Regions from separate parts of the Rhizobium acaciae genome, predicted to be linked through region 2. Evidence: riboswitches for the same ligand, from Rfam matches in the RefSeq annotation. Region 2 holds a riboswitch; each other region holds the start of a gene.

Region 1 (2,237 bases), on a different contig from region 2:
CGGCGGCGGGCGGCGCCAGTTTCGCCGGCATTCGCCCCAGCGCGTCAGATGCCAGCCGCGACCGCAGGCGTAGTCGACCGTGGTGATATTGCTCTGGACATTGATTGTCCCCATCGGCATCGCCTGCGCTGTGCCGAACGAGAGGCTGCCAGCGAGCAAGGCAGCCGCGATAGAAAGTGCCTTCATCGAGAACTCCATTTCAATCCAGCCGTCCACACCTTATGACCGCCAAATTGAACTGGAGATGAACTGCGCGTTCATGTTTGCGGGAGAAAAAGAAGCGCTTCCGCACGGCCGTCCTGAGCGCTCGCCAACCGCTGTTGTCGCAACGGCAAGCGCTTCAGAGCCGCCCCGCTGCCTGCAAAATTGTTCATGTCCTGCCGTAAAAAGAGTCGGGACCCGGATCACCTCCGGCGGCAACCTCGGTCAGCCGTCCGAGATAATGTGCCCAACCCTCCGCATGGCCGGCGCATTGCTCGGCGCTAGGCAGGCCGCTATGGGTGAGCCGCAGCAGCGTTCCGCCTCCCTGTTCGATCAGATCGATCTCGACGAGGCTCGAACCCGGCGGCACCACCTCGCTACCGTCCCAGCCGAAGCTGTAGGCAAGGCGATGAACCGGCACCACCTCACGAAACGAACCGCGCGCAAAGCGGGCGCCGGTAACGTTGACGAGATAGAGCCCGCCGGGCTGCGGCTCGATCTGAGCCTCCGTTCCCATCCAGCGCAGGATCTTTTCCGGGTCGGTCATCAACGCGAACACCGCGGCCGGCGGCGCTGCGATATGCGCCTCGCGGCGGACGACGAAAGGATCTTCCATCTCTCTCTCCCATAGTTGCCACGGCCTTGCCCGCCGCGGAAAGAGACGGTGCATCCTGTCCTGCCGTGCTATTCTGACGTGAATGTCCTCACGCATAGCATGTAGGCGCAAGCCCATCCTCCGCAAGAGGGCTTGCCCTTCGCGATCGACGAACAAACGAAATCGCCGCGTCGGGAGCCCCGATCCTGCATTGGCCGCGAAGCATTTCGACCTATTGCCAGCCCGTCACCTTCCCCCTATTGTTCGCGCCGTTCTCAGGGCGGGGTGCAAGTCCCTACCGGCGGTATGCAATTTAGATTGCGAGCCCGCGAGCGCCTTCTTCGGAAGGGTCAGCAGATCAGGTGAGATGCCTGAGCCGACGGTCATAGTCCGGATGAAAGAGAACGTGCGTTCCTGCCGCCCTAGCGGCTGTCGGGGACGTTCGTGATCGCCTTGGGTGATGTGTCTGTTCGCCAAAGGAGATTACTGTGACACCCACCCGCTATGCCTTCGTCAAAGCCAGCTGGCACGCCGACATCGTCGACCGCGCCCTTGATGGCTTCCATCAGCTTATTCCGCCCGAGCAGGTCGATGTGTTCGATGTACCCGGCGCATTCGAGATGCCGCTGCTGTCGCGCGATCTTGCGGCAACCGGACGCTATGCCGCAGTCGTTGCCGCCGCCTTCGTCGTCGACGGCGGAATCTACCGCCACGAATTCGTCGCCCAGGCCGTCGTCGATGGGCTGATGCGCGCCGGCATGGATACCGGTGTGCCGGTGCTGTCGGTTTCGCTGACGCCGCATCAGTATCAGGAAACCGAGCACCACAAACAGATCTACCGCGCACATTTCGTCGAGAAAGGGCGCGAGGCAGCAAAGGCGGCTCTGACGATCGGCAAAACCCGCGCCGCTCTCGCCGCGTAAAAGCGGCTCGACGAGCAGAACAACAACAGCCGATGAAGACGGCGGGCTAATCCCGCCGTCGACCACTCAGATCGACTTCACCTCGCCACCATCCATGCGCAGCGTCGAGCCGGTCATCCAGCGGGCGGCGGGCGATACCAGGAAGGCCATCAGTTCGGCGATTTCCTCCGGCTCGCCGTAGCGGGCGATGCCTGCCTGCTCGGGGAAACGGGCGATTGCCTCCTCCACGCTCAGGCCGTGCAGCGGCGCCCATCGTTCGAGATAGGAGCGGCGTCGGCCGGTCATGACCGGGCCGGGCAACACGCTGTTGACCTGCACGCCATCGGCAACGCCGCGATCGGAAAAAGCCTTGGCCAGCGCGACGATCGCCGCATTGATGGTGCCGACCGCCGCATAGGGCGCCTTCGGAAACACCGCCGAATTGCCGGACATCATCACGACGGAGCCCTTGGCATCTTTCAGCGCCGGCCAGGCTGCAATCGTCAGGCGCCGTGCGCCATGCAGCTTCAGCGCCAGTC
Region 2 (2,237 bases):
ACAACCGGTTGATCTCCAATAATGATCGCATGGTAGGTCGCACCCAGATTTATTGTTTATCGATGGACAAGGAAAGAGCATGAAACGCTTTGAGCAGAAGACCGTCGTCATTACCGGGGGCAGCCGCGGCATCGGAGCGGCGATCGCCAGACGCTTTGCGAAAGAAGGCGCCAATCTCGTCGTCTCGGCCAACGAGGAGCTGGTTCACGGCGTTGCCGAACAGATCCGGGCCGAAGGCGGCAAGGCGATCTCCTTCATCGGCGACGTCACCGACAAGGCGAGCGTCACCGCCCTCTACGATGCCGCCGAGAAGGAATTCGGCTCGGTAGACGTCTCGATCCAGAATGCGGGCGTCATCACCATTGCCCGCGTCGAGGACCTGACCGAAAGCGAATGGGACAAGGTGATGGCCGTCAACACCAAGGGCGTCTTCCTCTGCGCCCAGGAGGCGATATCGAGAATGCGCAGGCACAAGCGCGGCGGCCGCATCATCAACACCGCCTCCGGCCAGGCCCGCGACGGCTTTATCTACACGCCGCATTATGCCGCCTCGAAAATGGGCGTCGTCGGCATCACCCAGAGCCTGGCCAAGGAAGTCGCGACCGAGAAGATCACCGTCAATGCCTTCTGCCCCGGCATCATCGAAACCGACATGTGGGCCTATAACGACCAGGCCTGGGGCAAGCTGCTCGGCAACTACGCCCCCGGCGAGTTGATGAAGGAATGGGTCGAGGGCATCCCGATGAAACGGGCCGGCTCCGGCGAAGACGTCGCCGGCCTGGTCACCTTCCTCGCCAGCGATGACGCCGCCTATATTACCGGCCAGACGATCAATGTCGACGGCGGCCTGATCATGTCCTGATGCAGGTCGCCCAAAAGTGCGCAGTGGTTTTGGGACAACGACATGCATGGAAGGATCAAACCACCAACGAAGCGCGGAAGGCGACACGGTCGTCGCCTCCGTGTGAACAGTGTGTCCATCGGCGGCAGGGCAGCTTTGCATTTTTGCCCGGTCGGGTGACCTTGCCATCTGCCTGTTTTTGATCCTATCTTTGAAATGTTCTCAGGGCGGGGTGAAATTCCCCACCGGCGGTATTAGGAGCAATCCTGGAGCCCGCGAGCGCTTCCGGCACTACAGCGCCGCGCGTCTTTCAGACGCGCAAAGGACGCAGTAGCACTTTGAATTGTCGGAAGGTCAGCAGATCCGGTGAGATGCCGGAGCCGACGGTATAGTCCGGATGGAAGAGGACAACACGGGCAGTCGCACTCCATCCCGGAGTCGGCTGACGTTTGTTCGCCCAAGGGCAGAAGGCTCGCTCACGGATTGAGCCGAGCAGACCATGTCAGCCCGCTGACATAACCCTTGAAAGGCCAGACAGCATGACTATCGCAACAATTGAAGATGCCATATCAGCCATTGCCAGTGGCAAGATGGTCGTCGTCGTCGACGACCAGAACCGGGAAAACGAAGGCGATATCGTGGTCGCGGCCGATGCCGTCACCCCGGAAACAATCGCTTTCATGATGACCCACGCCCGTGGCCTCATCTGCATCGCCATGGAAGGCGAGCGCCTCGATGCGCTCGATATCCCGCTGATGGTGCCCAACAATACGGAATCGCAAAAAACCGCCTTCACGGTCTCGGTCGACTATCTCAAGGGCACGACGACGGGCATTTCTGCGGCCGATCGTGCCGCCACCGTCAGCGCCCTGGTCGACGATCGCGCAAAGCCTGACGAATTCGCCCGCCCCGGCCACATCTTTCCGCTGCGTGCCAACCCCCGCGGCGTGCTCGGCCGCCCTGGCCACACCGAAGCCGCAGTCGATCTCGCCCGCCTCGCCGGAAGGATCCCCGCCGGTGTCATCTGCGAAGTCGCCAACGACGACGGAACCATGTCCCGCCTGCCCGAACTCACGCTCTTCGCCGAACGCCACAACCTCCCCCTCGTCACCATCGAGGACCTGGTCGCCTATCTCGACCGCCAGGCGGAAAGAGACATACGGGAAGTCGCCTGATCGGCGCAAAGCGGCCAGCCCCGTCCTTCGAGGCCCCTGCGGGGCGCCTCAGGATGAGGCTGGAGAGAGGTTGCGGCCTGGTTCAACGGGAAGCGCAGCAGCAAGGCACACCGACCAGCCCTCATCCTGAGGCGCGCAGGCCGCAGGCCGGAGCCTCGAAGGACGAGGGCGGGTGGCTAGGTCCCAGACGCGCACGGCTGGTTGCCACAGCACACCCTATT
Region 3 (2,237 bases), on a different contig from region 2:
TATAGATCAGCGTGTTGCCGTCATCGGTCGCGGTGATGATCTCGGCGGAGCTCACCGAAAGCTTGTCCTTGTCGGCCGGCAGGTTCTGCGCAACCGGGAAGGAAGCGATGCGGTTGAAAACCGGCTCGGCCGCGGCCGGAAAGGCTACCGATGCGAGAAGCACGGCAGCAAGCGCTGCCTTGCGCGATGAAATTGTCATGAAATCCCCCATGTGTCGAACATTCGAAACATGAGTTTTCTGCGGGAGCCGCATGACAGAGGCATGACAGATGCGGCATTTTGCGTCAGATCATGTCAGGCGAGTTTGCGCTCCCGGCGCATCTCGTTTCGCATGATGAACAGCGAAGCAGACAGGATGAGAGCCGCTCCCAGCCAGAGGTAACCCGCGGGCGCATAACCGAAGAACAGCCAACCGGCCAGCACATTCAACGGCAGCTTCAGATCGTCGAACGGCTGGACATAGGCGGCATCGGCTGCGGCGTAGGCAAGCGTCAGGAAATACTGCGCCACGGCGGTCAGCAGCCCCGCCAGCAGGAACAGGGCAAGGGTCGCGCCCGTCGGCACTGCAAAGCCTGCCGCAAGCGCCAGCCCGCCATTTATCGGCGTCAGCAGAACGAGCAGCCAGACGGTGATCGTCTCCGGCCGTTCGATGCCTGTCAGGCTCTTGGTGATCAGCGACGAGGCGCCCCACAGCAGCGCCGAAAGCACAGGCAAGAGAGCCGCCCAGCCAAAACCATCAGACCATGGCTGCAGAATGATCATCGCTCCGGTGAAGCCCGCCGCCGTCGCAGCCCAGCGGGCCGGGCCGACGCGCTCACCCAGAAAAAGCCGGGCGCCCAGAATGATGAAGAAGGGCGAGGTCATCACCAGTGCGATCGCCTGCCAGATCGGCACCGCGGCAAGGCCGGCGACCCAAGCCTCGACGCCGAGCGCGGCAAGCACGACGCGCGCAAGGTGGCGCCAGGGATAGCGCGTGCGCATCGCCGCAAGGCCGAGCCTCTTCAGGAACGGCAGCGAAAACAGGAAGGCGAAGCCATATTGCCAGAAAGCTGCCGACGCCGAGGGAAAGGCAAGCTTCATCGTCAGCCATTGGGTGACGACGTTGAGAAGCGAAAAGGCAATGCCGGCAAGGACCATCCAGAGTGCCCCGACAACGGCGCGGGATGGGTCGACGGCAACGGAAGTCTGATTCATGTCTTTCATCCATAAAAGGGACCAACATAAATCAGGACGCATGAACCCCGACAGGCGACACAGGGCAACCCCCGCCCTTCGCACGGCCGACGCTCATTCTCTTCCATCCGGACTTTAACCGTCGGCTCCGGAATCGCACCGGATCTGCTGACCCTTCCCCCACTTGGACACGAGAGAAGGCGCTCGCGGGCTCGGGCCGAAACCCTTACCGCCGGTGGGGAGTTTCACCCCGCCCTGAGAACAGAAACGTCGTAGATTAAAGCCCGGGCGACAGCAAGAGCGCTCCTAGATCAAAAAAGCAGAGCATGATGTCGTCCGAAAACCGCTCACACTTTTCGGCATCATGCTCTAAAGCAAAAGGGGTCCGGCAAAGCCGAACCCCTCTCAAATCCTGCACAACCGGTCTCGTTTCCGGCTGGTGGGATAATCTCAGATCAGCCGTTGACGGCGTCCTTCAGGCCCTTGCCGGGCGTGAATTTCGGCACGTTGCGAGCCGGAATGTCGACTTCAGCGCCCGTCGACGGGTTACGGCCCTTCGATGCGGCACGATGAGAAACGGTGAAGCTGCCGAAACCCGCGAGGCGAATGTCGCCCTTGTTCTTGAGTTCAGCCTGGACAACGTCGAAAACCGCGTCAACAGCGGAAGCCGCGTCAGACTTCGTCAGTCCTGCCTTTTCGGCTACTGCGGACACGAGTTCATTCTTGTTCATGTTTCCACCCCTTTCTAAATGGTATGAAACGACTCAAAAGTAAGCTAGGCGCAGAATAGGTTTCATCAGGCCCGCCGAAAACCCAAAAGCCCTGCAAATCAAGGAAAAGCAAGCGTCTACATGACGTTTTCACAAAAAAGGCTGGCGTTTCCGCCAGCCTTTTTCCGTGTTTTGCGCCAATTGGGCATAAATGTGGCAAAGGCCACTCAATGCGCTATGGTTGCGCCTGTCTCATCGAGGCCTTCGACCGATGTGATGACCGGCGTTTCCACCGTGCCGTCCCATTCGATCGGCTCCGGCCGCCGGATCAGTGCATGCTTGATCACCTCGCCC

Evidence for each region. A riboswitch is a leader RNA that binds a small molecule or an ion and turns the genes downstream of it on or off. The one in region 2 is predicted to bind FMN.
Region 1: another riboswitch for FMN. It lies ahead of OLZ32_RS29545 (6,7-dimethyl-8-ribityllumazine synthase); the one in region 2 lies ahead of ribB (3,4-dihydroxy-2-butanone-4-phosphate synthase).
Region 3: another riboswitch for FMN. It lies ahead of ribN (riboflavin transporter RibN); the one in region 2 lies ahead of ribB (3,4-dihydroxy-2-butanone-4-phosphate synthase).

Annotation. Positions count from the first base shown of each region.
Region 1 is NZ_JAPCZO010000022.1:113,396-115,632, reverse strand. It holds gene OLZ32_RS29555 (GCG_CRPN prefix-to-repeats domain-containing protein) at 1-186, opposite strand, end outside; gene OLZ32_RS29550 (SRPBCC family protein) at 371-817, opposite strand; FMN riboswitch at 1,064-1,206, shown strand; gene OLZ32_RS29545 (6,7-dimethyl-8-ribityllumazine synthase) at 1,285-1,719, shown strand; gene OLZ32_RS29540 (SDR family oxidoreductase) at 1,786-2,237, opposite strand, start outside.
Region 2 is NZ_JAPCZO010000001.1:303,530-305,766, reverse strand. It holds gene OLZ32_RS01590 (triose-phosphate isomerase) at 1-22, shown strand, start outside; gene OLZ32_RS01585 (glucose 1-dehydrogenase) at 80-862, shown strand; FMN riboswitch at 1,056-1,254, shown strand; gene ribB (3,4-dihydroxy-2-butanone-4-phosphate synthase) at 1,381-2,016, shown strand.
Region 3 is NZ_JAPCZO010000011.1:141,246-143,482, forward strand. It holds gene OLZ32_RS18780 (esterase-like activity of phytase family protein) at 1-199, opposite strand, end outside; gene ribN (riboflavin transporter RibN) at 295-1,203, opposite strand; FMN riboswitch at 1,286-1,440, opposite strand; gene hupB (DNA-binding protein HupB) at 1,629-1,904, opposite strand; gene lon (endopeptidase La) at 2,111-2,237, opposite strand, start outside.